DNA from 2 places in the Streptomyces sp. NPDC001904 genome. Region 1 is predicted to be linked to the other one. Evidence: riboswitches for the same ligand, from Rfam matches in the RefSeq annotation. Region 1 holds a riboswitch; the other holds the start of a gene.
What was found. Region 1 has a riboswitch for cyclic di-AMP ahead of ABT127_RS28310 (M23 family metallopeptidase). Riboswitches for the same ligand answer to the same signal wherever they lie in the genome.
Positions count from the first base shown of each region.

Region 2: another riboswitch for cyclic di-AMP. It lies ahead of ABT127_RS02115 (transglycosylase family protein); the one in region 1 lies ahead of ABT127_RS28310 (M23 family metallopeptidase).

Region 1 covers NZ_JBEOYI010000021.1:26,293-38,248, forward strand. Annotated here, with positions in the region: gene ABT127_RS28295 (bifunctional acetate--CoA ligase family protein/GNAT family N-acetyltransferase) at 1-1,541, opposite strand, end outside; gene ABT127_RS28300 (HPr family phosphocarrier protein) at 1,741-2,022, shown strand; gene ABT127_RS28305 (GntR family transcriptional regulator) at 2,286-2,972, opposite strand; gene ABT127_RS28310 (M23 family metallopeptidase) at 3,209-3,997, opposite strand; cyclic di-AMP (ydaO/yuaA leader) riboswitch at 4,010-4,170, opposite strand; gene ABT127_RS28315 (M16 family metallopeptidase) at 4,422-5,789, opposite strand; gene ABT127_RS28320 (M16 family metallopeptidase) at 5,807-7,156, opposite strand; gene ABT127_RS28325 (DNA gyrase/topoisomerase IV subunit A) at 7,410-9,875, shown strand; gene ABT127_RS28330 (CobW family GTP-binding protein) at 10,060-11,130, opposite strand; gene ABT127_RS28335 (DUF6082 family protein) at 11,450-11,956, shown strand, end outside.
Region 2 covers NZ_JBEOYI010000001.1:471,854-483,809, forward strand. Annotated here, with positions in the region: gene ABT127_RS02080 (protein kinase domain-containing protein) at 1-610, shown strand, start outside; gene ABT127_RS02085 (hypothetical protein) at 790-1,539, shown strand; gene ABT127_RS02090 (glycoside hydrolase domain-containing protein) at 1,581-2,432, shown strand; gene ABT127_RS02095 (SurA N-terminal domain-containing protein) at 2,579-3,253, shown strand; gene ABT127_RS02100 (nucleoside triphosphate pyrophosphohydrolase) at 3,291-4,262, shown strand; gene ABT127_RS02105 (cytochrome P450 family protein) at 4,269-5,504, opposite strand; gene ABT127_RS02110 (transglycosylase family protein) at 5,835-6,842, shown strand; cyclic di-AMP (ydaO/yuaA leader) riboswitch at 7,024-7,181, shown strand; gene ABT127_RS02115 (transglycosylase family protein) at 7,186-7,887, shown strand; gene eno (phosphopyruvate hydratase) at 8,168-9,448, shown strand; gene ABT127_RS02125 (FtsB family cell division protein) at 9,572-10,069, shown strand; gene ABT127_RS02130 (DUF501 domain-containing protein) at 10,094-10,630, shown strand; gene ABT127_RS02135 (Ppx/GppA phosphatase family protein) at 10,627-11,571, shown strand; gene ABT127_RS02140 (hypothetical protein) at 11,613-11,956, shown strand, end outside.

The DNA.
Region 1 (11,956 bases):
GGGCCCGCGGGCAGCGGCTGGCGTGCCAGCAGGAGTCCGGCGTCGACGAGTTCGGTGATCGTGTCGACGCGGATGACACCCGCCTGGCGCAGCAGGGCGGAGACGGTGGCGTAGGGCAGGCGCGTGGCACGGACGGCGTGCCCGGTCGGCGCGATGCCGCTGTGCCGGGCTCCCTGGACGACCACCAGGGGCTTGGCGGCCGCGGTACGGCGTGCGAGGCGGGTGAACTTGCGCGGGTTGCCGATCGATTCGAGGTACATCAGGGCGACGTCGGTGTCGGCGTCGTCGTACCAGTACTGCAGGACGTCGTTGCCGGAGACGTCGGCGCGGTTGCCCGCCGAGACGAACGTGGAGACGCCGGTGACCCCCGTGACGCCGCCGCCCCTGCGGTGCAGCCGGGACAGCAGGGCGATGCCGATGGCGCCGGACTGGGCGAACAGGCCGATGCGTCCGGCGCGGGGCATCTCGGGGGCGAGCGAGGCGTTGAGCCGTACGTCGGGCGAGGTGTTGACGACCCCGAAGGCGTTCGGCCCGATGATGCGCATGCCGTAGGTGCGTGCCTGGCGGACGAGTTCGCGCTGGCGCTCCCGGCCCTCGGCGCCGCTCTCGGCGTATCCGGCGGACACGACGACCAGGCCCTGTACGCCGCGCGCGCCGCATTCGGCGACGACCTCGGGGACGTCCGGCGCGGGCACCGCGACGACGGCCAGGTCCACGGGCTGGGCCGGGTCGATGTCCCCGACCGAACGGTGGGCGGGCACTCCGTCGACTTCCGTGAGGTCGGCGGGGAACGCCTTGTTGACGGCGTAGAGGCGGCCGGTGAATCCGGCCGCCTTCAGGTTGCCGAGAACGCTGTGGCCCACTCCTCCGGCCGTGCGTCCCACGCCGATCACGGCGACGGAGCCGGGCGCGAGGAGGCGCTGCACGGAGCGGGCCTCCGCGCGCTGCTCGCGCGCGTGCTGCACGGCGAGGGACGCCTCGGTGGGCTCGATGTCGAACTCCAGGCGGACGACGCCGTCCTCGAAGCTGCGCTTCTGCGTGTATCCGGCATCCCGGAACACCTTGATCATCTTGGTGTTGGCGGGCAGCACCTCGGCGGCGAACCGGCGGATGCCGCGCTCGCGCGCGACGGCCGCGATGTGTTCGAGGAGGGCGGAGGCGACACCGCGCCCCTGGTGGGCGTCCTGCACCAGGAAGGCGACCTCGGCCTCGTCGGCCGGGGCGGAGGCGGGCATCCCCCGTGCGTCGATCCGGTCGTAGCGGACCGTCGCGATGAACTCGCCGCCCACCGTGACCGCGAGGCCGACCCGGTCGACGTAGTCGTGATGGGTGAAGCGGTGCACGTCCTTGGCGGACAGCCGCGGGTAGGGCGCGAAGAAGCGGTAGTACTTCGACTCGTCCGAGACCTGCTCGTAGAAGCTGGTCAGCCGCTCGGCGTCCGCGGTGGTGATGGGCCTGATCCGGGCGGTGCCGCCGTCGCGCAGCACCACGTCGGCCTCCCAGTGGGCGGGGTAGGCGTGCCGGTCCGACGGGGTCTCCATGCCGCAAGGGTAGGGCCGACCGCCGGCCGGCGGAGGGATGCGTGTCGCCGTCGCACGGGTCGCGGCCCGCGCGCGTGGGAGGCAGGCTGAAGGAGGCCGAAGGGCCGTGCGCGTACGGGACGTGGGTCCGCGGCGAGCACGGGTCACGGTGTGTGAGAATGGTCTAGACAACTGTGAGACACCTGAAGGGCAGCATCACATGGCTGAGCGCCGCGTCAACGTCGGCTGGGCCGAGGGCCTCCACGCCCGTCCCGCCTCCATCTTCGTCCGCGCGGCCACGGCGGCCGGCGTCCCCGTGACGATCGCCAAGGCCGACGGCAACCCCGTCAACGCCGCCTCGATGCTCGCGGTGCTGGGCCTGGGCGCCCAGGGCGGCGAGGAGATCGTCCTGGCCTCCGACGCCGAGGGGGCGGACGCCGCGCTCGACCGGCTGGCCAAGCTGGTCGCCGAGGGCCTCGACGAGCTTCCCGAGACCGTCTGACCCACGGCACCCTTCGACGGAGCCGCGCGTTTCTCTTCGGAGCGCGCGGCTCCGTCGTTCTGTGCCACGACGGCCCTGGACGCTCTTCCCGCACTCACTGAAATTGACGCATGAAAGAAGTGCGCGAAAAAGCCTGCAGAATAAAACACAGGGATATGCGCAGGGGGAAGCCGCCGCACTGAATGCGGCACGGGCATAGGCAGCGGAAAACAGGGCGCGACCCATTCCGCGAATAGTGCACTTCTTTGTATACGGCTCCCCTGTTAATGCTGGAGCCCCGCCGTGTTTACGGGATGTTGCGAAGTCCTCACACGCTCACCCGCGCGCGGGACGCGCAGCCGGTGGGCCGCCGTCGCCCGCTCGGTGTGCTGGGCCGTCAGGGCGCGGGCCCGCTCGGCGTCGCCGCGGGCCACGGCGTCGACGATGGCCCCGTGCTCGGACCAGGAGTCGGCCGGCCGGGGCGGGGTCTCGACCGCGTACATCCAGGCGATCTTGTACCGCAGCTGGGTCAGCAGGGTGATCAGACCGGGGCTTCCGGAGGCCTGGGCGAGCGTCTCGTGGAACCAGCCGCCCAGGGAGCGCAGATCCTCGTTCTGCCCCCGCCTGGAGCGCTCCTGCCCGAGCCTGACCAGGCCGCGCAGCACTTTGAGGTGGGCCTCGGTGCGGCGCTGGGCCGCACGGGCCGCGCCCAGCGGTTCGAGCAGCATACGGATCTCCAGGAGATCGGCGGCCTCCTGCTCGGTGGGTTCGGCGACGCACGCGCCCGCGTGCCGCCGCGTGACGACGAACCCCTCCGCCTCCAGGGTGCGCAGCGCCTCACGGACCGGAACGCGCGAGACGCCGTAGCGCCGCGCGAGCAGTTCCTCGGTGAGCCTGCCGCCGCGCTCGTAGACACCCGCGACGATGTCGTCGCGGATCGCCGTGCATACCGAGTGCGCGGGAATGCGCATGACCCGACCTCCGCCTTAATCCCCGCGAAACGCGGTCGATTGACGCCCGTACAAACGCGATTGACCTCCGGTCAGCGCGCTTGACCGACGACTCTATTCCACCGCGCTTGAATTTCCGACGGCAGGCCGGAATCCAGGGATATTTTTTGGACACCGGAGGTCTGCTCGGGACAGGCGACGCGAAAGCCCCGGCTCGGCGAGCCGGGGCTTTCGGAGGTGGGTCGGGCGTGGGCGCGTCAGACGTTCACGCCGTGCGAGCGCAGGTACGCGACGGGGTCGATGTCCGAGCCGTAGTCGGGACCGGTGCGGGCCTCGAAGTGGAGGTGCGGGCCCGTGACGTTGCCGGTGGCGCCCGAGAGGGCTATCTGCTGGCCGGGGGTGACCGACTGGCCGACGGAGACGCCGATGGACGACAGGTGACCGTACTGGGTGTACGTACCGTCGTTCATCTTGATGACGATGTTGTTGCCGTACGCGCCGCCCCAGCCGGCCTCGACGACGGTGCCGGAGCCCACGGCGTGCACCGCGGTGCCGGTGGCGGCGTGGAAGTCGATGCCCGTGTGGCTGCCGGAGGACCACAGACCGCTGCTGGCCTTGTACGCGGTGGAGACGTACGAGCCGGAGACGGGCGCCACGAAGGAGTTGAGGCGCTTGCGCTCGGCCTCCCGGGCGGCGCGCTCCTTGGCCTCGCGCTCCTTCTTGGCCTTCTCCTCGGCCTTGCGCTTGGCCTCCTCGGCCCGCTTCTTGGCCTCGGCCTCCGCCTTCTTCTTCGCGGCGGCCGCGTCGGCGGCCTTCTTCTGGGCGGCGGCCTGGGCGTCGATCTGGTCGGCGAGGGAGTCGCCGATGGAGACGGCCTGCGTCAGGTTGTTCTGCTCCGGGGCCGCGGTGTCCGCGGCGAGCGCGGGGGCGGCGAGGCCGCCGACGACACCGGTCGTGGTGAGCGCGGCGACACTCGCGACCTGTGCGGTGGTACGCGTGATGCGGCTCGGACGACGGTGCTTCCCGGTGGCACGGGTGAACGCCATGGAGAGGCTGATCCTTTCCTTCCCTCTCGCCTACCGGGTTAGCTGACGGGTTCGGAGCAGGAAGGTCTCCTACGGGCAACCCCCTTGCGGGAGGAGCCCGATTCACCCCAGGGACTTCGGTGGGTCCCCGGCTCCCCCGGCTCGCGCCTTGGGGGACTCGGCGATGACTGTCCGGTGACGCGGGCGCGGCACTGGTGCGGCGGACAGCCGGACCGACGCTAAGCGGGACATCTTTTAATCAACAAACGGATCCCGGCTTTTGTCGCGCATGCCACAGGGCAGACACGCAACCTCCACACCATTTCGGACATATACGAAGCGAGGTGATCGCGTTTGCTCACGTGAGGGACATCACGGACACGCCGGAGCCCCGGCGACCTCACGGGTCGCCGGGGCTCCGATGCGGTGCGGCGCGGTGTGCCGATCAGCCGGTGACCACGGTCACTTCGCCGATGCCGAGCGCCCTGACCGGCTCCTCGATCTGCGCGGCGTCGCCCACGAGGACCGTCACCAGACGGTCCGCCGGGAAGGCGCTCACGACCGCCGCCGTGGCCTCCACGGTGCCCGTCTCGGCGAGTTGACGGTACAGACGGGCCTGGTAGTCGTCGGGCAGGTGCTGCTCGACCTGGTCGGCGAGGGTGCCCGCGACGTTCGCCGCGGTCTCGAACTTGAGCGGGGCCACCCCCACCAGGTTCTGCACGGCCGTGTCCCGCTCGGCGTCCGTGAGGCCCTCCGCGGCCAGCGTGCGCAGCACCTTCCACAGGTCGTCCAGCGCGGGGCCGGTGTTCGGGGTGTCCACGGAACCGCTGATGGCGAGCATCGCGGCGCCCGTCCCGTCCGGCGCGGAGCGCAGCACCTGCGCGAAGGACCGCACCCCGTAGGTGTAGCCCTTCTCCTCGCGCAGGACCCGGTCGAGGCGCGAGGTGAGCGTGCCGCCCAGGCAGTACGTGCCGAGGATCTGCGCGGCCCACACCCGGTCGTGCTTGTCGGGTCCGATGCGGCCGATCAGCAGCTGGGTCTGCACGGCGCCCGGACGGTCCACGATGACGACGCGGCCGGTGTCGTCGGCCGTGACGGGCGGCACGGGGCGCGCCTCCGCGGTGTTCCCGGTCCAGGCGCCGAGCGTGTCGGCGAGCAGGCCGTCGAGATCGACGCCGGTGAGGTCGCCCACCACCACGGCGGTGGCGGTGGCGGGGCGTACGTGCTTCTCGTAGAAGGCGCGGACCGCCGACGCGTCGATGGCGGCGACGGTCTCCTCGGTGCCCTGGCGCGGGCGCGACATGCGCGCGTCGGCCGGGAAGAGCTGCTTGGAGAGCTCCTTGGCGGCGCGGCGGGCCGGGCTGGCGCTCTCGTGCGGGATCTCGTCGAGCCGGTTGGCCACCAGGCGCTCGATCTCGCTGTCGGCGAAGGCGGGCGCCCGCAGGGCATCGGCGAGGAGGGCGAGGCCCTTGGGGAGCCGGGAGACCGGCACTTCGAGGGAGACCCGGACGCCGGGGTGGTCGGCGTGCGCGTCCATGGTGGCGCCGGCGCGCTCCAGTTCGGCCGCGAACTCCTCGGCGGAGTGCTTGTCGGTGCCCTCGTTGAAGGCGCGCGCCATGATCGTGGCGACGCCGTCGAGGCCCTGGGGCTCGGCCTCCAGGGGCGCCTCCAGATTGACCTCCACGGCGACGACCTGCTGGCCGGGGCGGTGGCAGTGCAGGACGGTGAGGCCGTTGTCGAGCGCGCCGCGCTGCGGGGCGGGGAACGCCCAGGGCTTGGCCGCACCGGGCTGCGGCTGAGGGTGGAAGTCCATGCTCGCGAGCTGCTCGGTCACTGGCCCGCCTCCTCGTCGTTCGCTGCGGTCTCGTCGTCGGCCTCGGCGGGGCCCGTGGGCTCGTACACCAGGACCGCGCGGTTGTCGGGGCGCAGGCGGGCCTCGGCGATCTCCCGGACCTCCTCGGCGGTCACGTCGAGGACACGCTGCACGGCGGTGAGGGCGAGCTGCGGGTCACCGAACAGGACCGCGTAGCGGCACAGTTCGTCGGCGCGGCCCGCGACGGTGCCGAGCCGGTCCAGCCACTCGCGCTCCAACTGGGCCTGCGCGCGCTCCATTTCCTCGGGGCTCGGCCCCTCCTCGGCGAACCGGGCCAGCTCCTCGTCGACGGCCGCCTCGATGACGGGCACCTCGACGTCGCCGGACGTCTTCACGTCCAGCCAGCCGAGGGAGGGCGCGCCGGCGAGCCGCAGCAGGCCGAAGCCGGCGGCGACCGCGGTGCGGTCCCGTCGCACGAGGCGGTTGTACAGCCGCGAGGACTCGCCGCCGCCGAGCACGGTCAGGGCGAGGTCGGCGGCGTCGGACGCGCGCGTGCCGTCCGCGGGGAGCCGGTAGGCGGCCATCAGGGCGCGGGCCGGCACCTCCTCCTCGACGACCTCGCGCAGCTGCTCGCCGATGACGTCCGGCAGGCCGCCGTCGCGCGGGGCGGGCTTGCCGTCGTGGGCGGGAATGGAACCGAAGTACTTCTCGACCCACGCGAGCGTCTGCTCGGGGTCGATGTCGCCCACCACGGAGAGCACCGCGTTGTTCGGCGCGTAGTACGTGCGGAAGAAGCTCCGCGCGTCCTCCAGCGTGGCGGCGTCCAGGTCGGCCATGGAACCGATGGGCGTGTGGTGGTACGGGTGGCCCTCGGGGTACATGAGGGCGGTCAGCTTCTCGAAGGCGGTGCCGTACGGGACGTTGTCGTAGCGCTGCCGGCGCTCGTTCTTGACGACGTCGCGCTGGTTCTCCATCGACTCGTCGTCGAGGGCCGTCAGGAGCGAGCCCATGCGGTCGGCCTCCAGCCAGAGCGCGAGCTCCAGCTGGTGGGCGGGCATGGTCTCGAAGTAGTTCGTGCGCTCGAAGCTCGTCGTACCGTTGAGCGAACCGCCCGCGCCCTGGACCAGCTCGAAGTGGCCGTTGCCCGACACCTGCTTCGAGCCCTGGAACATCAGGTGCTCGAAAAGGTGAGCCAGACCGGTACGGCCCTTGACCTCGTGGCGCGAGCCGACGTCGTACCAGAGGCAGACCGCCGCGACCGGGGTCAGGTGATCCTCGGAGAGCACCACGCGCAGGCCGTTGGCCAGCCGGTGCTCGGTCGCTGTCAGGCCGCCGGAACCGGCCTCGGCGGTGGCCGTGTGACCCATGGGCATGTACGTCCCTTCGATCGCGGAAAGTGCAGAAGTGCTGCCAGTCCTGCCACTGTATGCAAGCGTGCTGACCCCTGGCGAAGTTCCCGCCCGGGCTACGCCGTAAGCGAGCACACGGCCCCCGGAAGCGCCCCGTACCGCGCGGTACGGACGGGTCGCGAGCAGCGTTGTCAGTGGCGCGGTCCACAATGGTCCGCGACAGTTCCCGTTTCATGTACCCGTTCATGTTGGTGAAGGAGCCGCAGCAGCGATGGCCCGCCGCAGCACGAAGACCCCGCGACCCGATGACGACGCTGCCTTCGAGGAGAGGATCCTCGACATCGACGTGGTCGACGAAATGCAGGGCTCCTACCTGGAGTACGCGTACTCGGTCATCTACTCCCGCGCCCTGCCCGACGCGCGCGACGGGATGAAGCCCGTCCACCGCCGCATCGTCTACCAGATGAACGAGATGGGGCTGCGCCCCGAGCGCGGCTATGTGAAGTGCGCCCGCGTGGTCGGCGAGGTCATGGGTAAGTTGCACCCTCATGGCGACGCGTCGATCTACGACGCGCTGGTGCGTCTGGCCCAGCCGTTCTCCATGCGCGTCCCGCTGGTGGACGGGCACGGCAACTTCGGCTCGCTGGGCAATGACGACCGCCCGGCCGCCATGCGGTACACCGAGTGCCGCCCGGACGCCGCCGCGGCCCTGATGACCGACTCGATCGACGAGAACACGGTCGACTTCGCGCCGAACTACGACGGCCAGGAGCAGGAGCCCCTGGTCCTCCCGGCGGCCTACCCGAACCTGCTGGTGAACGGCGCGTCGGGCATCGCGGTCGGCATGGCGACGAACATGCCGCCGCACAACCTGGGCGAAGTGATCGCCGCCGCGCGGCACTTGATCAAGCACCCGGGGGCGGACCTCGAGACGCTCATGAAGTTCGTGCCCGGCCCCGACCTGCCGACCGGCGGCCGGATCGTCGGCCTGTCCGGCATCAAGGACGCCTACGAGTCGGGGCGCGGCACCTTCAAGATCCGCGCGACGGTCGCGGTGGAGACCGTCACGGCGCGCCGCAAGGGCATCGTCGTCACGGAGCTGCCCTTCGCGGTCGGCCCCGAGAAGGTCATCACGAAGATCAAGGAACTGGTCGGCGCGAAGAAGCTCCAGGGCATCGCCGACGTCAAGGACCTCACCGACCGCGAGCACGGCCTGCGTCTCGTCATCGAGATCAAGAACGGCTTCGTGCCGGAGGCCGTCCTGGAGCAGCTCTACAAGCTGACGCCGATGGAGGAGTCCTTCGGCATCAACAATGTGGCGCTGGTCGACGGGCAGCCGCTCACCCTCGGCCTCAAGGAGCTCCTCGAGGTCTACCTGGACCACCGTTTCACCGTGGTGCGCCGCCGCAGCGAGTTCCGCCGCAGCAAGAAGCAGGACCGGCTCCACCTGGTGGAGGGCCTGCTGGTCGCCCTGGTCGACATCGACGAGGTCATCCGCATCATCCGCTCCAGTGAGAACAGCGCGGAGGCCAAGCAGCGCCTCATCGAGCGCTTCTCGCTGAGCGAGATCCAGACGCAGTACATCCTGGACACCCCGCTGCGCCGGCTCACCAAGTTCGACCGCATCGAGCTGGACGCGGAGCGCGACAAGCTCAACGGCGAGATCGACGAGCTGACCGGGATCCTCGACTCGGACGCCGAGCTGCGCAAGCTGGTCTCCACCGAACTGGCCTCGGTGGCGAAGAAGTTCGGCTCCGACCGGCGCACGGTCCTCCTGGAGTCCGCGGGCACCCCCGTCGCCTCGGTGTCGCTGCAGGTGGCCGACGACCCGTGCCGCGTGCTGCTCTCCTCGACCGGCCTGCTGGCCCGTACGGCGAACGGCGAGCCGTTCGCCGAGGACGAGGGCGCCAAGCGCGTCAAGCACGATCTGATCGTCTCCGCGGTACCGGCCACGGCCCGGGGCGAGATCGGTGTGGTCACCTCCACGGGCCGTCTGCTGCGGCTGAACGTGATCGATCTGCCGCAGCTCCCGGACACGGCGTCCGTGCCGAACCTGTCCGGCGGTGCGCCGATCTCCGAGTTCCTGTCCTCCCTGGAGGCCGACGAGAAGGTCATCTGCCTGATGACGCTCGACGAGTCGTCACCGGGTCTGGCCATCGGCACCGAGCAGGGTGTGGTCAAGCGCGTGGTGCCCGACTATCCGGCCAACAAGGAGGAGCTGGAGGTCATCACCCTCAAGGACAACGACCGGATCGTGGGCGCGATCGAGTTGCGGACGGGCGAGGAGGATCTGGTCTTCGTCACGGACGACGCGCAGTTGCTGCGCTTCCAGGCGTCCATCGTGCGCCCGCAGGGCCGTCCCGCGGGCGGCATGGCCGGTGTGAAGCTGGCGACCGGCGCGAAGGTCATCTCGTTCACGGCGGTCGATCCCGCGGTCGACGCGGTGGTGTTCACGGTGGCCGGTTCGCGCGGCACGCTCGACGACTCGGTGCAGACGACGGCGAAGCTGACGCCGTTCGACCAGTACCCGAGGAAGGGCCGCGCCACGGGCGGTGTGCGCTGCCAGCGGTTCCTGAAGGGCGAGGACTGTCTGAGCCTGGCCTGGGCAGGACCGGCGCCCGCGCGCGCGGCGCAGAAGAACGGCACCCCGGCCGAGCTGCCCGAGATGGATCCGCGCCGCGACGGCTCGGGCGTCTCGCTGGCGAAGACGGTGGCGGTGGTGGCGGGCCCCGTCTAGGGGCTGTCCGGCGGATCAGGTCGCAGCCCGGTCCGCCCGCGCATTTCTGTACTGGTGAGCGGGGTCTGGCGCGTCGAGCTGCAAGGCGGAGGAGGGCGTCGACGCGGAGCGTCGGCAACCGACGACAACGCCGCAGGTCGGCATGCCAGACCCCGCGCCCGCGACAAGATGCGCCGGACAGGCCCTAGAGGTCCGCTGTCTCCTTGTCCTGTACGTAGCGGAGAACGCCCCACATGCTGTGCTCGTCGGCAGTGTGCGGGGCGTCGCTCTCGCAGGCGGCGAGTGCGCGGTCGAGCGCCCCTGTGTCGACGCCCGCGCCGATGAGGACGAGCTGCGTCAGCCGCGGCCCGCCGCCCGGCCACGGTTCCGGATAGAAACGCAGGAACCGCCCGACGGCGTGTACGGCGTACCTGTTGCGCGGATCGAAGGCGCCGAAGTCGACGTACCCCTTGATGCGGTAGAGCCCCTCGGGCCGGCTGTCCAGGAAAGCCATCAGCCGCCGTGGGTCCATGGGCACTTCGGAGGTGAAGGAGACGCTCTCGTAGGCGTCGTGCAGATGCCCCTCGTGCGCCCCGTCCTCGCCGTGGCCGTGCCGGTGCAGATCGTCGAACGACAGCTGCCCGATCCGCTCCTCGCCCGGCCGGCAGTCGAAGAGCATCTCCGGGTCGACACGGCCGTACGACGCGGTGACCACGGCCGCGCTCTTCGCCGCCGCCCGGACGGCGTCGAGCACCCGCTCCCGCTCCGCCGTGTCCACCCTGTCGCCCTTGTTCACGACGACGAGGTCCGCGAGGCCCAGGTGCCGGGTCACCTCGGGATGCTTCTCGCGGGTGGTGTCGAACTCGGCGGCGTCGACGACCTCGACCAGGCCGCCGTAGACGATCCGCGGATTCTCACTGGCGAGCACCATCCGCACCAGTTCCTGCGGTTCCGCGATCCCGCTGGCCTCGATCACGATGACGTCAATGGCGTGCATGTCATTGACGGGACGAGTCAACTTGTCCAGATAGACGTCAAGTTCACTCGCGTCCACGGCACAGCACAGACACCCGTTCCCGAGCGACACGGTCGAGTCGCCCAGCTGGCCCGCGACGGCCATCGCGTCGATCTCGATGGACCCGAAGTCATTGACGATCGCGCCGATGCGCGTCCCCCCGCTGCGGTGGAGCAGGTGGTTCAGCAGCGTGGTCTTCCCCGATCCCAGGAAGCCCGCCAGGACGACGACAGGGATCTGCGACGGGTTCGCCTTGCTCAACGCGCGACCTCTCTCACACCGGGGCGCGACCGGGTCGGCGGCGGCCGGGTCTCGTACGAAGGATGAATGCCGCTCCCAGGATACGAGCGCGGAGAAAGATGGCGGAGTGAACGATTGCTAACGCCGCTCCCGGGGCAGATGTCTGGACATGGCGCCGGTTTGCCCCAGTACCCTTCCGCGCGCCTTCTCTCCGCCTCCCTGCCGATCAGAGCCGCTCGGCATCCGGGAGGGCCAAGCGCACCGCCTACTGCTCGCCGGTTCTCCACACGTCGACCACCACCCGACGACCGGCGGACGGTCGCCTGAATCGGGGGTTGACATGGCCACACTCGCAAGCGGCAGGCGCTGGTGGGAGCGCGCCACCGAAGTGAGCGTCGCAGCAGTGGCGGCAGGAGCCTGCGCCGCCCTCCTGGCACGACGCCATCGACCAGGCACATGTCACCCACATGCCGACCGGCTGCGGCAGCACGACATGACGCGGCTCCACCTCAATCTGGCTCACCAGCAGCGCCTCCACTGGGAGTTGCTGAAGAAGGCGATCGACGACCCCGACCTCGCCAAGGTCCTGGACGTCTTCGACCCACCACCGCCCGCGGACAAGCTCCGGCAGTACCTCTTCGCCAACGCCCTGTACACCAACGCGCTGTTCTACCACCGCATCGGCAACATCAGCCGCAGCGAGCTGTTCGGGTACATGCGCGGACTGCTGCAGAACGACACCGTCAGGGAGTACTGGATCGCGACCCGCGGTCAGCGGGCCACGCTGCGGCACGGATCGGACGAAGCCGAGATCGGGCACATGATCGACGACCTGCTGCAGGAGTTG
Region 2 (11,956 bases), on a different contig from region 1:
CGTGACCCCGGCGCCGCAGCCCGCGGGCTCCGACGTCCAGGGCGACCGGCCCGACGTGGCCCGCGCCGTCGACGAGGTCAAGCGCCTCCTCGGCGAGGGCCGCATCACCCAGGCCGTCGACATCCTCGGCGCGATCCTGCCCGCCGCGGCCGCCCAGCACGGCGAGCACTCACCCGTCGTCCGTACCCTGCGCAAGCAGTACGCGGCGACGCTCATGGACGACGGCCAGTACCGCCGCGCCCTGCCCGAACTGCGCCGCCTCGCCGACGAGCGGGCCGCGGAGGCGGGCCACGCCGACCCGCAGTCCCTCCAGTTCCGCTACGAGGTCGCCCAGTGCCTCGAAGCTCTCGGCGAACCGGCCGCGGCGCTGGCCGAGTACCGCTCCCTGCTGCCGTACTACGAGAACCAGTACGCGACCACGGACCTGCGGCTCGCCCTCGAAGTGCGGCGCCGCATCGGGCAGTTGCTGCTCGCCGTCGGCGACCGGGGAGCCGCCCAGGAGACCCTGGTCCGGCTGCTGCACGACGCGGAGCGGATGCACGGCCCGGCCCACCCGTTCCCCTCCGAGGTCCGCCGCACCCTGCAGTGGCTGGGGCAGGTCAGGGGCTGAGCGGCAAAGAACCGGACAACCGACGGTCAAGAACTGTCCGATCGCTGTCCAACACCTGTGCGAGCAGGCATGATCGGCTTGCTCGCAGTGTGCCGCCTCCCGGCGTGCCCGTACCCCGCCTCTCTGCCGGCGGGTCCTGCCGGCGCCTCCTCGTACTCCTCCCGAGAAACACCTCTTCCATGCGCTCGATATCCCGGATGTCCCGGGCCGCCGTCCTGCTCGGTGCCGCCGCCGTCCTCCCGCTCGCTCTGACCGCGTGCTCGTCGGACGACTCCGCCGACGGCGCCGGCACCACGGCGACGTCCTCCACCGCGAAGACCGCGAAGACCGCGAAGACCTCGAAGACCGCGAACCCCGACGCGGGCCCGGCCACCGGCGCCCGGCTGAAGAAGGCGCTCGCGCCCGCGTCGTTCTTCGGCGCCGGCTACACCCTGGACAAGTCCGCGGCCCGCGACACCGGCACCACGTACCAGGAGCCGAGCAGCGACCCCGCCGCCGTGGCGAAGCCGGACTGCGCCAAGCTCGGCGGCACCAGCTGGATCGCCATCACCGGCGACGAGGGCGTCTCCTTCGCGCAGAACGACTACGTGAACGCCGACTCCACCGCCGACATCGCCCAGGAGATCGACGAGTTCCGGGGCACGACGGGCACCGCCGTCATGACCCGCCTGGTGAAGGCCGTCGCCGCCTGCGACACCTACCGGGACAAGGACACCAGGTCCGACGTGCACGTGTCCGGCACCGCGGTCGCGGGGCTCGGCGACGACGCGTACCGGATCACCCTCACCGACATGGCCTGGGACAACGGCACGACGCTGATCGCCGTCCGCACGGGCACCTCGGTCGTCACGGTCATGTCGACGGACGGCCACGACAACGGCGCGGCCACCGCCGGCAAGCTCGCGAAGCGAGTGACCGGCAGCCTGTAGGCCGCCGCATCCACGCACGGACAACAAGGGGTGGGAACCGCATGACCGTACGCACGTCCAAGAGGACCGGCAGCCACCGGCTCTCCAAGCGCAACCGCCACCTCGCCTGGGGCGCGGCCGGAGCCCTCGTCGTCGCCGGTGGCGCCTTCGCCGCGACCACCGCGTCCGCGGCCACCGCCTGGCCCGCGCAGAAGACGTTCACCGGCCGCGCCTTCGACACCTGCACGGCGCCCTCGGCCGCCGCGATGAAGGCCTGGAACACCGGGTTCTACGGGGCGGCCGCCGTCTACGTGGGCGGCAAGAACCGCGGCTGCGCCCAGCCCAACCTCACCGCGTCCTGGGTCAAGACGGTCAGCGCGCAGGGCTGGAAGCTGATCCCGCTCTACGTGGGCGCCCAGCCGCCGTGCCAGACCGGCACCCGCAACGAGAAGATGACCACGTCCGACGCGGCCTCGCTCGGCACCGCCGACGGCAAGGACGCCGTGGCGAAGTCCGCCGCGCTCGGCATGAAGGCGGGCAGCGCGATCTACCTGGACATGGAGCCGTACGACACCGCGAACAGCTCCTGCAACAAGGCGGTCCTGAACTACGTCCGCGCCTTCGACAAGGTGCTGCGCGGCAAGATCTACCGGGCCGGCTACTACGGCTTCTCCAGCTCCAGCGCCGCCGCGATCGCCACCGCCACCGACCGCACCGACCTGCCCGGCAACCTCTGGTACGCCAAGTGGGACAAGGTGAACACCACCACGTCCGACTGGCCGTGGTCGAAGACGCTCTACACGGACCACAGCCGCGCCCACCAGTACATGGTCAACAGCAAGGAGAAGCGCGGCAGTTACACCATCACGGTGGACCGCAACGCCTGGGACGCGCCGGTCGCCGTCGTCGGCTGAGCCATCGGGGTCCGGCGGCCGGGGGCGATACCTCATCTCCCGACGAATCGTTGTCGAATAGGTGGCCGAGCCCGCGGTCACCTCCTACCATCGATCACCGCCGGACTTTGTGCACCGACGCACAAACTCGCCGCAGGGAGGCCACCTTGCACCGCCGCCGTACCGCGCTCGTCCTGTCCACCGCCGCCGTCGCCGCGCTCCCCGTCCTCACCGCCTGCGGAAGCGAGGCGCATCCCGGCGCCGCGGCCGTCGTGGGCGGCCAGCGCATCACCGTCTCCCAGCTGGAGAGCAGGGTGAGCGAGGTGCGCCGGGCACAGCAGGACGTCACCGCCGACGGTGCGCAGTACGAGCAGGCCGTCGCCAAGTCCGGCGGCCTCACCCGCAACACCCTGCACACCATGGTCCTGGACCGGGTGCTGCACCGCGCCGCCACCGACGCCGGCGTCTCCGTCTCCCGCAGGGAGATGCAGCAGATGCGGGCGGGCCTGGAGCAACAGGCGGGCGGCGCGAAGCAGTTGGAGGCGGCCTGGCTCCAGCAGTACAACGTCGCGCCCAAGCGGCTCACCGAGTCGCTGCGCACCGAGATCGAGGCGCAGAAACTGTCGACGTCGCTCGGCGTCGACACCCAGACCCCCGCGGGCCAGGCCGCCTTCTGGAAGGCGCTCTCCCGGGCCTCCAGGGAACTGAACATCGACCTCAACCCGCGCTACGGCAGCTGGGGCGTCACCAAGACCGGCACGGTGGGCCGTGTCGACGCCAAGACCCCCTGGCTGACCCAGGTCACCCAGGAGCAGCCGGCGGACCAGCAGCAGACGGCCTAGTACGCATGCGGTCGGCGGCCTGCGTTACGTTCGAGGCGTGAACGACGACACCTCTTCCGACGCCGGCCGCGTCGTCCTGCTCACCACCAGCCACCGGGTCGCCCCCGGGCTGCTCTCCTGGCAGGCGTGGCAGGTCCTGCACGCCGCCGACGACGTGCTCTGCGCCGACCCCGAGCACCCGCAGCTGCCGTACCTGAAGGAAGCGGGCGTCGAGGTCACCCTCGGCGCGCCCGCCGCCCGCGACCTCGTCGAGCGCTGCGCCGACGGCGGCCGCACCGTCGTCGTGCTGACCACGGCGGAGGGCGACCGCCGCCTCACCGACGGCCTGGCGGCGCTGGCCGGCTCCGGCCGCGTCGCGATGCCCTCCCTCGAACTCCTCCCCGGCTCCTACGACCTGCCGGGCGCCCGCCTCCTCGACCTCGTCCAGGTCATGGACCGCATCCGCCGGGCCTGCCCCTGGTCGGCCCTGCGCACCCACGAGGACCTGGCGAAGTACGTCATCGAAGAGGCCTACGAGCTGGTCGAGGCGATCGAGGCCGGGGACCGGGACGAGCTGCGCGAGGAGCTGGGCGACGTGCTGCTCCAGGTCGTCTTCCACGCCCGGATCGCGGAGGAGGACCCCGAGGAGCCGTTCTCCGTCGACGACGTGGCGGGCGCCATCGTCGACAAGCTCATCCACCGCCACCCCCATGTCTTCGGCGACGAGAGCGCGGCCACCCCCGAGGAGGTCCGGGAGATCTGGCTGCGCAAGAAGGCCGAGTCGAAGCAGCGCGCCTCGGTGACGGACGGCGTGCCGGTCGGCCAGCCGGGCCTGGCCCTCGCCGCGAAGCTCGGCTCGCGCGTGCGCACGGCGGGCCTGGACGTCCCGGTCCCGGCCGGGGAGGGCGTCGGCGACGAACTGCTGGCCCTGGCGCTGCGCGCCGAGGCGTCCGGCATCGACCCGGAAGCGGAGCTCCGGGCGGCGGCCCGCGCCTACCGGGACGCGGTGCGCGCCGCCGAGGGGCTGTAGGGCCGGTCAGCGCGGGGTGAACTCCACGGGCAGCGTCCGCAGCCCCCGCATGATGAGCCCGCCGCGCCAGCGCAGCTCGGCGGGGTCCTCGCCGAGGCGCAGGTCCGGCAGCCGGGTCAGCAGCGTCGCCAGCGCCGTGTGCCCCTCCAGGCGGGCGAGCGGGGCGCCGATGCAGTAGTGGATCCCGTGCCCGTACCCCAGGTGCTTGTTGTCGCCGCGGGCCAGATCGAGGGTGTCGGGGCTGTCGAAGCGGGCGGGGTCCCGGTCCGCCGCGGCCAGCACCACGAGCACCGGGTCGCCCTCGGCGACCGCGACCCCGCCGATCTCCAGGTCCTCGGTCGCGTACCGCCAGGTCGCCATCTCCACGGGCCCGTCGAAGCGCAGCAGTTCCTCCACGCCCGTCTCCAGCAGTCCGTGCTCGCCGCGGGCGAGGGCGCTCTGCAGGACGGCCCGCTGCTCGGGGTGGCGCAGCAGGGCGTGGGTGCCGTTGCCGATGAGGTTGATGGTCGTCTCGAACCCGGCGAAGAGCAGCACGAAGCACATCGCCACCACCTCGTCCTCGGTGAGGTGCTCGCCGTGGTCGGAGGCGCGGATGAGGCCGGAGATCAGGTCGTCGCCGTCGCCGAGGCGCTTGCGGTGGATGAGGTCGGCGAGATAGCGGCGGATCTTCTTCACGGCGCGGGCGACCCCGCCGCGCGGCCCCTTGCCGTGGCGGATCATCATGCCCGCCCAGTCGCGCAGGTCGTCCTGGTCCTCGCGCGGGACGCCCAGCAGGTCGCAGATGGCGTAGATGGGGAGCGGGAAGGCGAACTCGTGGATGAGGTCGGCGCTGCCCCGGGCGGCGAAGCCGTCGATGAGGCCGTCCGTCAGTTCCTGGACGCGCGGGGCGAATTCGGCGACCCGGCGCGGGGTGAAGGCCTTGGAGACCAGGCGCCGCAGCCGGGTGTGGTCCGGCGGGTCGATGTTCAGCAGATGGGTCATCAGGCCCGCGCTGCGCTCGCCGGGGATACCGGTCTTGCTCTTGCCCTGCGCGTCGTCCGCGTGATGCACCGGGTTCTTGGACAGCCGCTGGTCCGCGAGCGCCTGGCGCGCGTCCGCGTAACGCGTCACCAGCCAGGCCTCGACGCCGCTGGGCAGCGTGGTGCGGTGCACGGGGGAGTGCTCGCGCAGCCAGGCGTAGGCGGGATACGGATCGGTGGCGAACTCCCAGGTGAAGAGTTCGGGGGCGGGCGCGGTGTTCACATCCCGACCGTACCCGGGGGCGGTCGGTGCAGGTGGAACCCGTGTGACCGGCGCCACTCGGGATCGGCGGCGCGGCGTCGTGGGACGGTTTGTCGTGATCTTGAAAAGCCGTGAACCGGGCCTATTCGCCGCACAGTTCGCGACCCCTCACAGGTGGTTGAAAACTGACGTTGTGTCAAATCTGTGATGGTGACGTGATCTACGCTGCATCGACTTGTGACAAGCGTTCGAGTCCCGCTACGTTCACCAGTCATCGCGACACACGCACAACAGGCACCACACATCCACCCTGTCGCGTGCAGCAGTATCAGTCTCGCGAAAGGCAACCGCATGCTCTCCGGGAACGGCCGACACCGTCGCCCCCGCCAGGCCCCTGCTCTCGTCGTCGCCGCCGGAGTCACCGGCAGCGCCATCGCGATCCCGCTGCTGGGCGCGACGGGCGCGGGCGCGGCGACGGCCACCACGTGGGACAAGGTCGCCGAGTGCGAGAGCGGCGGGCAGTGGAGCCTGGACTCGGGCGACGGCTACTACGGCGGCCTGCAGTTCTCGCAGGAGGTCTGGGAGCAGTACGGCGGGCTCGACTACGCGCCGCGGGCCGACCAGGCCAGCCGCTCGCAGCAGATAGCCGTCGCCGAGAAGGTCCTCGACGACAAGGGGCCGACCGCCTGGCCGGGCTGCTCGGTCACGGCGGGGCTCGCCAAGGGCGACGGCTCGGCGGACGTCGACCCGGGTGCCAGTGCCACCCCGCAGCCGTCGGACTCGGCCGACGCGAACGCGGACTCCGACGCGGATTCCGGAGACAAGAATCACGACGAGTCCGGCGCATCGGACAAGGCGTCGGGCAAGTCGTCCGGCAAGGCTTCGGGCAAGTCGTCCGACGACGCGTCAGACGAGGCGACGCAGGACGCGTCGAGCCGGCCGTCGGACGAGGCGTCCGACGGGGCGTCAGCCGACAGCTCCGCCGATACCGGCGGTAACAGCGCGGACGACGACGCGTCGACCCCGTCCGGCACCGCCCCGTCGAACTCCCCGGCCGCCACCGACTCCAGCGGCTCCGAGGGCGCCTCGTCCGGTGGCCGCCACCGGGGCGACCCCGCCGCCGACGACGCCGACTCGCGTACGGGGGACGGCCGTCACGCCTCCCGCGGCGAACAGCGCGACGACGAGGCCTACGTGGTCCGCTCGGGTGACAGCCTCTGGGACATCGCCGACGCCCACGACGTGCGCGGCGGGTGGTCCGCGCTCTACGACGCGAACAAGAAGACGGTCGGCACCGACCCCGACCTCATCCTCCCTGGTCAGAGTCTGGATCTTGGGCCCGAATCGGTCGAAAAGTAGCGGGAGTTACGGGGTCTTTGAGGCTTGTATGTCCGCTTTTGTTCGAGTGAGACATGAGTCTCAAAGACCCTGATCGTCTTTGAAATCGGGCGGATCCACTGCTTACGGTCGTCACCGCTCGCCACAGCGGGCCCCGACGGACGTCACGCCGAATCCTGCCAACGTCCGTACGGGAACAGTCGACGCGTCAGCGCCGTAGGCAGGAGCGGGGGACCCAGGTAAGCCGCCCTCCCGGGAGACCGGAGGGGCTAGGGGTTAAGTCGCGCACAAGGATGCGCGGCCGGGCACTCACTGGTCCGAACCCGACAGCTCACCTCGTAGGCGTCGGTGAGGGGATCTCTCCATGCTGCTTTCCAGCAAGGGCAAGCACCGCCGCCCGTCCAAGGCTGTCCGTGTCGCCACGCTCGCCGGTGTCGCCGGTGCCGCCGTCGCCGTCCCGCTGATGGGCGCCACGTCCGCCTCCGCCGCCTCCACCTCCGAGTGGGACCAGGTCGCGCAGTGCGAGTCCGGTGGCAACTGGTCGATCAACACGGGCAACGGCTTCTCCGGTGGCCTCCAGTTCTCCCCGTCCACCTGGGCGGCCTACGGCGGCACGCAGTACGCGTCCTCCGCCGCCGGCGCCTCCAAGGCCCAGCAGATCTCGGTCGCCGAGAAGGTCCTCGCCTCGCAGGGCAAGGGCGCCTGGCCGAGCTGCGGCGTGAACCTGTCCGGCGCCTCCACGGGCAACTCCGCCCCGGCCCCGCAGCAGGACACCCAGCAGTCGCAGCAGCAGCAGAGCCAGCCGCAGCAGCAGGAGCAGAAGTCGACGGAGCAGCACACCGACTCCTCGGTCGCCTCCCGCTCGCAGTCGCGCGACACCGTGACCACCCCCACCGGCCAGAAGGTCGAGAAGGGTGACGGCGAGTACAAGGTCAAGACCGGCGACACCCTCAGCAAGATCGCCGACGCGCACGGCACGAGCTGGCAGAAGGTGTTCAAGCTCAACAAGGACATCGTCAAGGACGCCGACCTGATCTTCCCGGGCCAGCAGCTCCACCTGAAGTAGGACCCCGCGGGAGTGCCGCGGGCCCGGCATCGGCGGACGCCGAGCCCCCGGCCGCACCCCCGTCCCCACCCCCCAGTGGGCCGCTCACCTGAGCAGCCCCCGCCCCATGCAGCGGGCGGGGGCTGCTGTCTTTGTTCCGTTAAGAAACATTTCGCTCTGGGCGTTGTCCACGAGCCGGGCGGTCGGCTGGCCGATGCCCCGGAGCCGGTTAGGCTCAGTGGGTCGGGACCGAACCATCCGGCCCCGCACAGTCCGCGTCACATCCCAGAAGGAGATGCTCGTGCCGTCCATCGACGTCGTCGTAGCCCGGGAAATCCTGGACTCCCGAGGCAACCCCACGGTCGAGGTCGAGGTCGGCCTCGACGACGGCAGCACGGGTCGTGCTGCTGTTCCGTCCGGCGCCTCCACCGGAGCCTTCGAGGCCATCGAACTCCGCGACGGTGACCCCAACCGTTACCTCGGCAAGGGCGTCGAGAAGGCCGTTCTCGCCGTCATCGAGCAGATCGGCCCGGAGCTCGTCGGCTACGACGCCACCGAGCAGCGCCTCATCGACCAGGCGATGTTCGACCTGGACGCCACGGACAACAAGGGCTCGCTGGGCGCCAACGCCATCCTCGGCGTCTCGCTCGCCGTCGCGCACGCCGCCTCCGAGGCGTCCGACCTGCCGCTGTTCCGCTACCTCGGTGGCCCGAACGCGCACCTGCTGCCCGTCCCGATGATGAACATCCTCAACGGTGGGTCGCACGCCGACTCCAACGTCGACATCCAGGAGTTCATGATCGCCCCGATCGGCGCGGAGTCCTTCTCCGAGGCCCTTCGCTGGGGCGCCGAGGTCTACCACACCCTCAAGAAGGTGCTGAAGACCAAGGGCCTGTCCACCGGCCTCGGCGACGAGGGCGGCTTCGCCCCGAACCTGGAGTCGAACCGCGCCGCGCTCGACCTCATCCTCGAAGCGATCAAGGAGGCCGGCTACATCCCCGGCCAGCAGATCGCGCTCGCGCTGGACGTCGCCGCCTCCGAGTTCTACAAGGACGGCAAGTACCAGTTCGAGGGCAAGGAGCGCTCGGCGGCCGAGATGACCGAGTACTACGAGGAGCTCGTCTCCGCGTACCCGCTCGTCTCCATCGAGGACCCGCTGTACGAGGACGACTGGGCCGGCTGGAACGTCATCACCGAGAAGCTGGGCGACAAGGTCCAGCTCGTCGGCGACGACCTGTTCGTCACCAACCCGGAGCGCCTCGCCCGCGGCATCGAGGAGAACTCGGCCAACGCCCTCCTGGTGAAGGTCAACCAGATCGGCTCGCTCACCGAGACCCTGGACGCCGTCGAGCTGGCCCAGCGCAACGGCTTCAAGTGCATGATGTCGCACCGCTCGGGCGAGACCGAGGACGTGACGATCGCGGACCTCGCCGTCGCCACGAACTGCGGCCAGATCAAGACCGGCGCCCCGGCCCGCTCCGAGCGCGTCGCCAAGTACAACCAGCTCCTGCGCATCGAGGAGATCCTGGACGACGCGGCCGTCTACGCCGGCCGCAGCGCTTTCCCCCGCTTCAAGGGCTGACCGCTCCTGACGCCCGCTTGAGGCGGTAGTTCCGTACGTCCCCGCACTCGGTCCCGTACCGTGTGCGGGGACGTACGCACGTAGGAACACAGCCAGGCAGTCGGACGGGGAGGCGGAGGAGCCATGCCGGGAAAGCTCCGAGACAGGGGCCGTGACGACTCGGCCCGCTTCTCCACGGCGACCCGTCTGCGCCTGCTCGGCGAGCAGACCGCGGAGCGGGTCTACCGGTCGCAGACCAAGCGCCAGGCGCGACGCTCCCGGCTGACCGGCCGCGCGGCGCTGCTCGCCCTGGTCGTCTGCACCCTCGTCGTCGCGCTCGCCTATCCCATGCGGCAGTACGTCTCCCAGCGCGGCGAGATCGCGGACCTCCAGCGCCAGCAGCAGCAGGCCAAGGACCGGGTCGACCGGCTCCGCGACGAGAAGGCCCGCTGGCAGGACGACGCGTACGCCGAGCAGCGGATCCGGGAGCGCCTGCACATGGTGATGCCGGGCGAGACCGGCTACGTGGTGCCCGACGCGCGGGCCACCACCTCCGGGCGCCCGGACCAGAGCCCGGCCGAGCGCGCCTGGTACTCGAACGTCTGGGACGGCGTCGACAAGGCCGACCAGGCAGCCAACTGACACGAAAGACACCCGAGAACAGTCATGGACACGCCCCCGCCCCAGACCGAGCGCACCGAGCCCACGGACGCCGACATCCACGCGTTCAAGGAGCAGCTCGGCCGCCCGCCGCGCGGCCTGCGCGCCATCGCCCACCGCTGCCCCTGCGGCAACCCGGACGTGGTCGAGACGGCCCCGCGTCTGGAGGACGGCACTCCGTTCCCGACGACGTACTACCTGACGTGCCCCCGCGCGGCCTCCGCCATCGGCACGCTGGAGGCCAACGGCGTCATGAAAGAGATGACGGAGCGCCTCAAGACGGACGAGGACCTGGCGGCGAAGTACCGCGCGGCCCACGAGGACTACCTCGCCCGCCGCGACGCCATCGAGGTCCTGGAGGGCTTCCCCAGCGCGGGCGGCATGCCGGACCGTGTGAAGTGCCTGCACGTGCTGGTCGGCCACTCCCTGGCGGCTGGCCCGGGTGTGAACCCGCTCGGCGACGAGGCGATCGCGATGCTGCCCGAGTGGTGGAAGAAGGGGCCGTGCGTGAGCGCCTGCGGCGTGGCGGAGGAGAGCGAATGACCCGCGTGGCGGCCATCGACTGCGGTACGAACTCGATCCGGCTCCTCGTCGCGGACGCGAACCCGCGGACGGGCGAGCTGGTCGACCTGGACCGCCGGATGACGATCGTCCGGCTCGGCCAGGGCGTCGACCGGACGGGCCGGCTGGCCCCGGAGGCGCTGGAGCGCACCTTCGCCGCCTGCCGCGAGTACGCCGCGGTGATCAAGGAACTCGGGGCCGAGAAGGTCCGCTTCGTCGCGACGTCGGCGTCCCGCGACGCCGAGAACCGCGACGAGTTCGTCCAGGGCGTCCTGGACATCCTGGGCGTCGAGCCCGAGGTGATCACGGGCGACCAGGAGGCCCAGTTCTCCTTCACGGGTGCGACGAAGGAACTGACCGGCCGCGCCGACCTCGACACGCCCTACCTGGTCGTGGACATCGGCGGCGGGTCGACCGAGTTCGTGGTCGGCGACGACACCGTGGAGTCGGCCCTCTCCGTCGACATCGGCTGCGTCCGGATGACCGAGCGGCACCTCGCGGGCGAGGACGGGCGGATCACCGACCCGCCCACCGCCGGGCAGATCGCGGCGATCCGCGCCGACATCACCGAGGCCCTCGACCGGGTCACGCAGACCGTCCCGATCCGCTCGGCCCGCACCCTGGTGGGCCTGGCCGGTTCGGTGACGACGGTGGCGGCCCTGGCCCTCGGCCTGACCGCCTACGACTCGACGGCGATCCACCACTCCCGCATCTCCTACGCCAAGGTCGCCGAGCTCACCGACTGGCTCCTGACCTCGACCCACGACCAGCGCGCCCTGAAGCCGGTCATCCACCCCGGCCGGGTCGACGTGATCGCCTCCGGCGCGCTGGTGCTCCGCCTGATCATGGAGTGGATCGGCGCGGACGAGGTCGTGGTCAGCGAGCACGACATCCTGGACGGGATCGCCTGGTCCGTGGCCTGACCCCGGTCCCCGCGGCGCGGCCCCCTTGTAGGGTGCCGCGCATGGGGGAGACGACGGCGCGGTACGGCGCCTATCGGACCGATCCGCTGTGGGCCGTGGCAGGGATCTGCCTCAGTGCCCTGGTGGTCTGCTCGGGGCTCGCGCTCTTCGGAATGCTGGAGTTCGACGAGCGGTGCATGCAGGGGATCACCAAGGGGCCCGGCGCCCTCGGCGAGGTGCGTCAGCAGGCGTTCCCGCCCGCGACGGTCTGCGAGTTCGCCGGCGGGGACGTCACGTCCGTCGGCGGGCGGTGGCCGCTCGCCGCGCTGCTGTGGCTGGCCATGGCGGGGTTCGTGGGCTGTCTGCTGGTGGCGCTGGTCGCCGAGTGCTTCGAGCCGGCCCCGGG